Streptantibioticus cattleyicolor NRRL 8057 = DSM 46488: one gene and its partner. The main gene of each other region encodes a partner of the protein of the gene in region 2 in a complex. Links are inferred from orthologs where the notes say so. Each region holds a gene or a part of one and is shown on either strand. Other genes may lie near its edges. The genes, in order: uvrB and pcrA.

The links.
Region 1: the proteins of pcrA (region 2) and uvrB are in contact, whole or in part, in a crystal structure (PDB 7EGT), measured with the Thermus thermophilus proteins. The link is inferred for Streptantibioticus cattleyicolor NRRL 8057 = DSM 46488 from one-to-one orthologs. Residues at the interface, in WP_096412145.1 of Thermus thermophilus: His654, Arg656, Phe657, Gln666, Asp668, Glu669, Lys680, Arg681, Leu682, Ser683, Lys685, Tyr686, Ala687; in WP_096411307.1 of Thermus thermophilus: Glu23, Leu25, Arg26, Asp27, Gly28, Glu29, Arg30, Phe31, Arg55, Glu326, Asp327, Phe328, Glu379, Ser382, Gln383, His398, Gly400, Arg401.

What each region holds. Positions count from the first base shown.
Region 1 is NC_017586.1:1,214,094-1,217,309, reverse strand. What follows is about bases 217-3,120. They hold uvrB (excinuclease ABC subunit UvrB), read left to right. Parts: upstream 217-572; coding sequence 573-2,669; downstream 2,670-3,120. Other genes in these bases: SCATT_RS05145 (TerD family protein), read left to right, coding at 2,894-3,120; SCATT_RS05155 (WGR domain-containing protein), read right to left, coding at 217-428. Outside these bases: more of SCATT_RS05155, read right to left, coding at 1-216; more of SCATT_RS05145, read left to right, coding at 3,121-3,216. UniProt on the Escherichia coli protein: The UvrABC repair system catalyzes the recognition and processing of DNA lesions. A damage recognition complex composed of 2 UvrA and 2 UvrB subunits scans DNA for abnormalities.
Region 2 is NC_017586.1:3,962,040-3,965,458, reverse strand. The notes cover bases 175-3,281. They hold pcrA (DNA helicase PcrA), read right to left. Parts: upstream 2,909-3,281; coding sequence 440-2,908; downstream 175-439. Other genes in these bases: SCATT_RS17430 (C40 family peptidase), read left to right, coding at 3,269-3,281. In the rest of the region: more of SCATT_RS17430, read left to right, coding at 3,282-3,419. UniProt on the Escherichia coli protein: A helicase with DNA-dependent ATPase activity. Unwinds DNA duplexes with 3'-5' polarity. Translocates on single-stranded DNA with 3'-5' polarity. Initiates unwinding more efficiently from a nicked substrate than double-stranded DNA.

The DNA of each region.
Region 1 (3,216 bases), 2.7 Mb from region 2 along the record:
TAGCGGGCGAGGACCTCGCCGTCGTGGCCGAGGGTGTAGACGTCCCCCGCCTGGTTGCCCACCCAGCAGCGGTCGTCGTCGATGTGTATGCCGAACGCCGAGGCACCGGTGCGGAACCGCCACAGCACCGGGGCGACCGCCCGGGCCGTCGACGGCGCCGAGGCCACCTGGCGCCGGGTGACCGGCCGGGCCGCCCGCTGCCCCGGCACCGCCGGCGCGTACCCCTTGCGCACCTTCTCGCCGATCTTCTTCGCCGCCGCGGCCTGCGCCTTCTGCTCGCTCGGGAACGTGGAACGCTGCACCTGCCCGGCGGCCCCGATCCGCCCGTAGCGCACCGTGACGGCCACGCCCTCCACCGTCACCTCGTAGAACTTGTGCGCCCCGCCGCCGTTCTCCGACAGCTCCAGGTACGTCGTGGACACCGACACCGCACAACCCCTTCCCGGACGGCCCCAGCAGCCGCCCCCCACACCGACGAACCCTAGGAGCGGCCACTGACAACGCCCCGCCGCCGAGGAGGCCGCCGGGCCGGCGCGCGCCCTTTGTCAGTGGCGGGTCGTACGGTGGGTTCCATGCGGCCCGTATCAGACATCGAACGCAAGGTGGCGCCCTTCCAGGTCGTCAGCCCTTACCAGCCCAGCGGTGACCAGCCGGCGGCCATCGCCGAGCTGGAGCGCAGGGTGCGGGCGGGCGAGAAGGACGTCGTGCTGCTGGGTGCCACCGGCACCGGCAAGTCCGCCACGACGGCGTGGATGATCGAGAAGCTCCAGCGCCCCACGCTCGTCATGGCGCCCAACAAGACGCTCGCCGCGCAGCTCGCCAACGAGTTCCGGGAGCTGCTGCCGAACAACGCGGTCGAGTACTTCGTCTCCTACTACGACTACTACCAGCCGGAGGCGTACGTCCCGCAGACGGACACCTACATCGAGAAGGACTCCTCGATCAACGAGGAGGTCGAGCGGCTGCGGCACTCCGCGACCAACTCCCTGCTCACCCGGCGTGACGTGGTGGTCGTCGCCTCCGTCTCGTGCATCTACGGCCTGGGCACGCCGCAGGAGTACGTCGACCGCATGGTGCCGCTGAAGGTGGGCGACGAGATCGACCGCGACCAGCTGCTGCGCCGGTTCGTCGACATCCAGTACACCCGCAACGACCTGGCGTTCACCCGGGGCACCTTCCGGGTGCGCGGCGACACCATCGAGATCTTCCCGGTCTACGAGGAGCTCGCGGTGCGCATCGAGATGTTCGGGGACGAGATCGAGGCGCTCTCCACCCTCCACCCCCTCACCGGCGAGGTGATCACCGAGGACCAGGAGCTGTACGTCTTCCCGGCCACCCACTACGTGGCCGGCCCCGAGCGGATGGAACGGGCGATCGCCGGCATCGAGTCCGAGCTGGAGACCACGCTGGCCAGGCTGGAGAAGCAGGGCAAGCTGCTGGAGGCCCAGCGGCTGCGCATGCGCACCACCTACGACATCGAGATGATGCGCCAGATCGGCACCTGCTCCGGCATCGAGAACTACTCGCGGCACATCGACGGCCGCGAGGCCGGCACGGCGCCCAACACCCTCCTCGACTACTTCCCCGACGACTTCCTGCTGGTCATCGACGAGTCGCACGTCACCGTGCCGCAGATCGGCGCGATGTACGAGGGGGACGCCTCGCGCAAGCGCACCCTGATCGACCACGGCTTCCGGCTGCCGTCCGCGCTCGACAACCGCCCGCTGAAGTGGGAGGAGTTCCTGGAGCGCGTCGACCAGACCGTCTACCTGTCGGCCACCCCGGGCCCGTACGAGCTCTCCCGCTCCGACGGCGTGGTCGAGCAGATCATCCGCCCGACCGGGCTGATCGACCCCGAGGTGATCGTCAAGCCGACCGAGGGCCAGATCGACGACCTGGTGCACGAGATCCGGCTGCGCGCCGAACGCGACGAGCGGGTGCTGGTGACCACGCTCACCAAGAAGATGGCCGAGGACCTCACCGACTACATGCTGGAGCTCGGCATCCAGGTCCGCTATCTGCACAGCGACATCGACACCCTGCGCCGGGTGGAGCTCCTGCGCGACCTGCGGGCGGGCGAGTTCGACGTGCTCGTCGGCATCAACCTGCTGCGTGAGGGGCTCGACCTGCCCGAGGTCTCCCTGGTCGCCATCCTCGACGCCGACAAGGAGGGCTTCCTGCGCTCGGGCACCTCCCTGATCCAGACGATCGGCCGCGCCGCGCGCAACGTCTCCGGCCAGGTCCACATGTACGCGGACAAGATCACCCCGGGTATGGAACGCGCCATCGACGAGACCAACCGGCGGCGCCAGAAGCAGATCGCGTACAACGAGGAGAACGGCATCGACCCGCAGCCGCTGCGGAAGAAGATCGCCGGGATCCTCGACTCCTTCGCCCGGGAGGACGCCGACACCGAGGAGCTGCTCGGTTCCGGCCGCCAGCGCTCGCGCGGCAAGTCGCCGGTGCCGGGGCTGTCGGCCAAGTCCGCCGGGAAGCGGTCGGGCAAGAGCCTGGCCGCCGACGAACTCACCGATCTCATCGAGGAGTTGACGCAGCAGATGCACACCGCCGCCGCGGAGCTCCAGTTCGAGGTGGCCGCCCGCCTCCGGGACGAGTTGGGCGAGCTGAAGAAGGAGCTGCGTCAGATGAGGGAGGCCGGGATCGCCTGACCCGCGGGGCCATCGGCCCTTTCACCCCCTTCGTCCCCTCGGCCGGGCGCTGCCGCGGATGTCGCGGGATCGCCACAAAGCCGGTCCGGCCTGCCGCCGTCGGGACGAGGTGCGTAGGGTGCGAGGAGACCGGTCGTCCCGCGAGGGGCGGCCGGGCGGCCGGAACGACCGATCCGGCGGGGAACGGCGCGGTGGCCCGCGCGAACGGACGGAGGGGAACGCCCGTGACGGTGAACTTGTCCAAGGGCCAGCAGGTCAGCCTGGTCAAGAGCGGTGGGGGGACGCTGACCGCGGTCCGCATGGGGCTCGGCTGGCAGGCGGCGCCGCGCCGCGGGCTCTTCGGCCGCCGCACCCGGGAGATAGACCTCGACGCCTCGGCGGTGCTCTTCGCGGACAAGCAGCGGGTCGACATGGTCTGGTTCCGCCAGCTGATCAGCGAGGACGGTTCGGTGCGCCACACCGGCGACAACCTGGTCGGCGGGGCGGGCCAGGGCGGCGACGACGAGGCGATCCTGGTGGACCTGGAGCGCGTTCCGGTCCACGTCGA
Region 2 (3,419 bases):
GAGGAGGAAGCCAGGCGCAAGGAGGCGCTGCGCCCCAAGTTCGCGCTGCCGGTCACCCAGCGCGGGCTGAGCGCCTACTTCGGCCAGTCCGGCGAGCACTGGATGTCGGTGCACACCGGGATCGACTTCCCGGTCTCCGAGGGCACCCCCGTCATGGCCGTCACCGACGGCACCGTGCGCACCCAGTGGAACCCGGCCTACGGCAACATGGCCATGGTGACGGCGCCCGACGGCACCGAGACCTGGTACTGCCACCTGTCGGGCACCCGCATCCGGGGCGGACGGGTGCAGGCCGGGACGGTCATCGCCTACTCCGGCAACACCGGCAACACCACGGGCCCGCATCTGCACTTCGAGGTGCGGCCGGGCGGCGGCGCCCCGGTGGACCCGCTGCCCTGGCTGCTGGAGCACGGCATCGACCCGCGCTGAGGCGGCGCCGCTACAGCTTCTCCACCGGCGCGTACCGCAGCAGCAGCCGCTTCGGCTTCTCCTCGCCGAAGTCCACCGTCGCCTCGGCGTTGTCACCGCTGCCCTTGACGGAGACCACGGTGCCCAGGCCGAAGGTGTCGTGGGTGACCCGGTCGCCCACCGAGAGCGCGACCACCGGCCGCTCCTTGGCCCGGCGGGTGGCGAAGCCGGAGGGGCCCGCCTTGGCGCCGCCGCCCCGGCCGGAGCCGAGCACCGAGGAGGCGCTGGAGACCAGGGCCGAGGGCGTCGAGCCGCCGGTGCGCTTCCAGTGGAGCAGCTTCTCCGGGATCTCCTCCAGGAAGCGCGACGGCGGGTTGTACGAGGGCTGGCCCCAGGCGCTGCGCATCGCCGACCGCGTCACGTACAGCCGCTCGCGGGCCCGGGTGATGCCCACGTAGGCGAGGCGGCGCTCCTCCTCCAGCTCCTTGGTCTGGCCGAGCGCGCGCATGTGCGGGAAGACGCCGTCCTCCATGCCGGTCAGGAAGACCACCGGGAACTCCAGGCCCTTGGCGGTGTGCAGGGTCATCAGCGTGATCACGCCGTTGCCCTCGCCCTCGTCCTCGTCCGGGATCTGGTCGGAGTCGGCCACCAGCGCGACCTGCTCCAGGAAGTCCGCGAGGCCCCCCTCGGGCTGCTCCTGCTCGAACTCCAGGGCCACCGCCGCGAGTTCCTGGAGGTTCTCCACCCGGGTCTCGTCCTGCGGGTCGCTGGACGCCTGGAGTTCGGCGAGGTAGCCGGTGCGCTCCAGGACGGCTTCGAGGACGGTGGCCGGGCCGGTGCCGGACTCGGCGACGGTACGCAACTCGTCCATCAGCTCGTTGAACCGGCGGACGGCGTTGGCGGAGCGGGCCGCCATGCCGTAGGCGTCGTCCACCCGGCGCAGCGCCTGCGGGAAGGTGATCTTCTCGCGCAGCCCGAGCGCCTCGATCATCGCCTCGGCGCGGTCGCCGATGCCGCGCTTGGGCACGTTCAGAATCCGGCGCAGCGAGACCGCGTCCTCCGGGTTGGCCAGCACCCGCAGGTAGGCCAGGATGTCGCGGACCTCCTTGCGCTCGTAGAAGCGCACCCCGCCGACGACCTTGTAGGGCAGGCCGACGCGGATGAAGATCTCCTCGAAGACCCGGGACTGGGCGTTGGTGCGGTAGAAGACCGCCACGTCGCCGGGGCGGGCGTCGCCGGCGTCGGTGAGCCGGTCGATCTCCTCGGCGACGAACTGCGCCTCGTCGTGTTCGGTGTCGGCGACGTAGCCGGTGATCCGCGGGCCGTCGCCGGCCTCGGTCCACAGGTTCTTCGGGCGGCGGCCGGTGTTGCGCTCGATCACCGCGTTGGCGGCGGACAGGATCGTCTGCGAGGAGCGGTAGTTCTGCTCCAGCAGGATCGTCGTCGCCGTCGGGTAGTCCTCCTCGAACTGGAGGATGTTGCGGATGGTGGCGCCGCGGAAGGCGTAGATCGACTGGTCGGCGTCGCCCACCACGCACAGTTCGGCCGGGCCGTCGCCCTCGCGGGGGCCCTCGCCGGTGGCGGTGCCGGAGGCGGGGCCCACCAGTTCGCGTACGAGCGTGTACTGCGCGTGGTTGGTGTCCTGGTACTCGTCCACCAGCACGTGCCGGAAGCGGCGGCGGTAGTGCTCGGCGACGTCCGGGAACGCCTGGAGCAGGTGGACGGTGGTCATGATGATGTCGTCGAAGTCGAGGGCGTTGGCCTCGCGCAGCCGCGCCTGGTAGAGCGCGTACGCCTCGGCCAGCTTCTTCTCGAACGGGTTCTCCGCGCGGGCGGCGAAGGTCTCCTCGTCGATCAGCTCGTTCTTGAGGTTGGAGACCTGGGCGCTGAACGACTTGGGCGGGAACTGCTTGGGGTCCAGGTCGAGATCGCGGCAGACCAGCGCCATCAGCCGCCGCGAGTCGGCGGCGTCGTAGATCGAGAAGCTGGAGGTGAAGCCGAGCTTCCTGCCCTCGCGGCGCAGGATGCGCACGCACGCGCTGTGGAACGTGGAGACCCACATCGCGGCCGACCGGGGGCCGACGAGCTGCTCGACGCGCTCCTTCATCTCCCCGGCGGCCTTGTTGGTGAAGGTGATCGCCAGGATCTGGCCCGGGTGGACATGGCGGGCGGCCAGCAGGTGGGCGATGCGGTGGGTGAGCACCCGGGTCTTGCCCGAGCCGGCCCCGGCGACGATGAGCAGCGGGGAGCCGGAGTGGACGACGGCGGCGCGCTGCTGCTCGTTGAGGCCCTCCAGCAGCGTGGCCGGGTCGACCACCGGGCGCGGCGCCCCGTCGCGGTAGTGGGCGTCCCGGGGCAGGGGCGCGTCGTACCTGCCGCCGAACAGGTCGTCCGGCAGCTCTTCCGGCGCGTGCTCGTGCTCCGGGTCCGGCGGTGGCGGGGGCTCCTCGCCGGCGGGTCCGAGGTCGGCCAGGAAGCTGTCGTCGAAGAGGCTGCTCATCGTCGTACGAGTCTATGCGGCGGCACCGACAGCGCGGGCCCGCTCCGTGGGTCCGGCCGGAGGCGGCGGTGGGCCGGGTGCCAAAGATCACAGAACGGTTTCGGAGAAATCACGTCCCGGCCTTCACATCAGCCACACGCGTTCGCTAGCGTGCTCGATCAGGCGGCCGTCCCCAACTCGGCGAAGGCGTCGAGACGGTACGCCTCCGCTGAGTCCGGCGTGGCCGGAACCGGGGAACCACACGCAGGACTTGGGGTGAATCGGCCGGCGCGTAACCGTGCGCGAGGGCCGTAGGGCGGCCTTCCGAAGCCCGAACCCGACAGCTAACCCGGTAGGCGGTCCACGGAAGGAGCGCCCGCGTTGGCGTCGCACCGCAAGCCCCGTACGCCCCTGTCCCGAACGCTCGCCGGCGCCGGGCCGCGGGCCGCGATCGGGATCACCTCGGCCGCCCTGGCCACCATGACCCTGCTGAGCGAGACGGCGACGGCCGCCCCCGCCAAGCCGCCGCAGC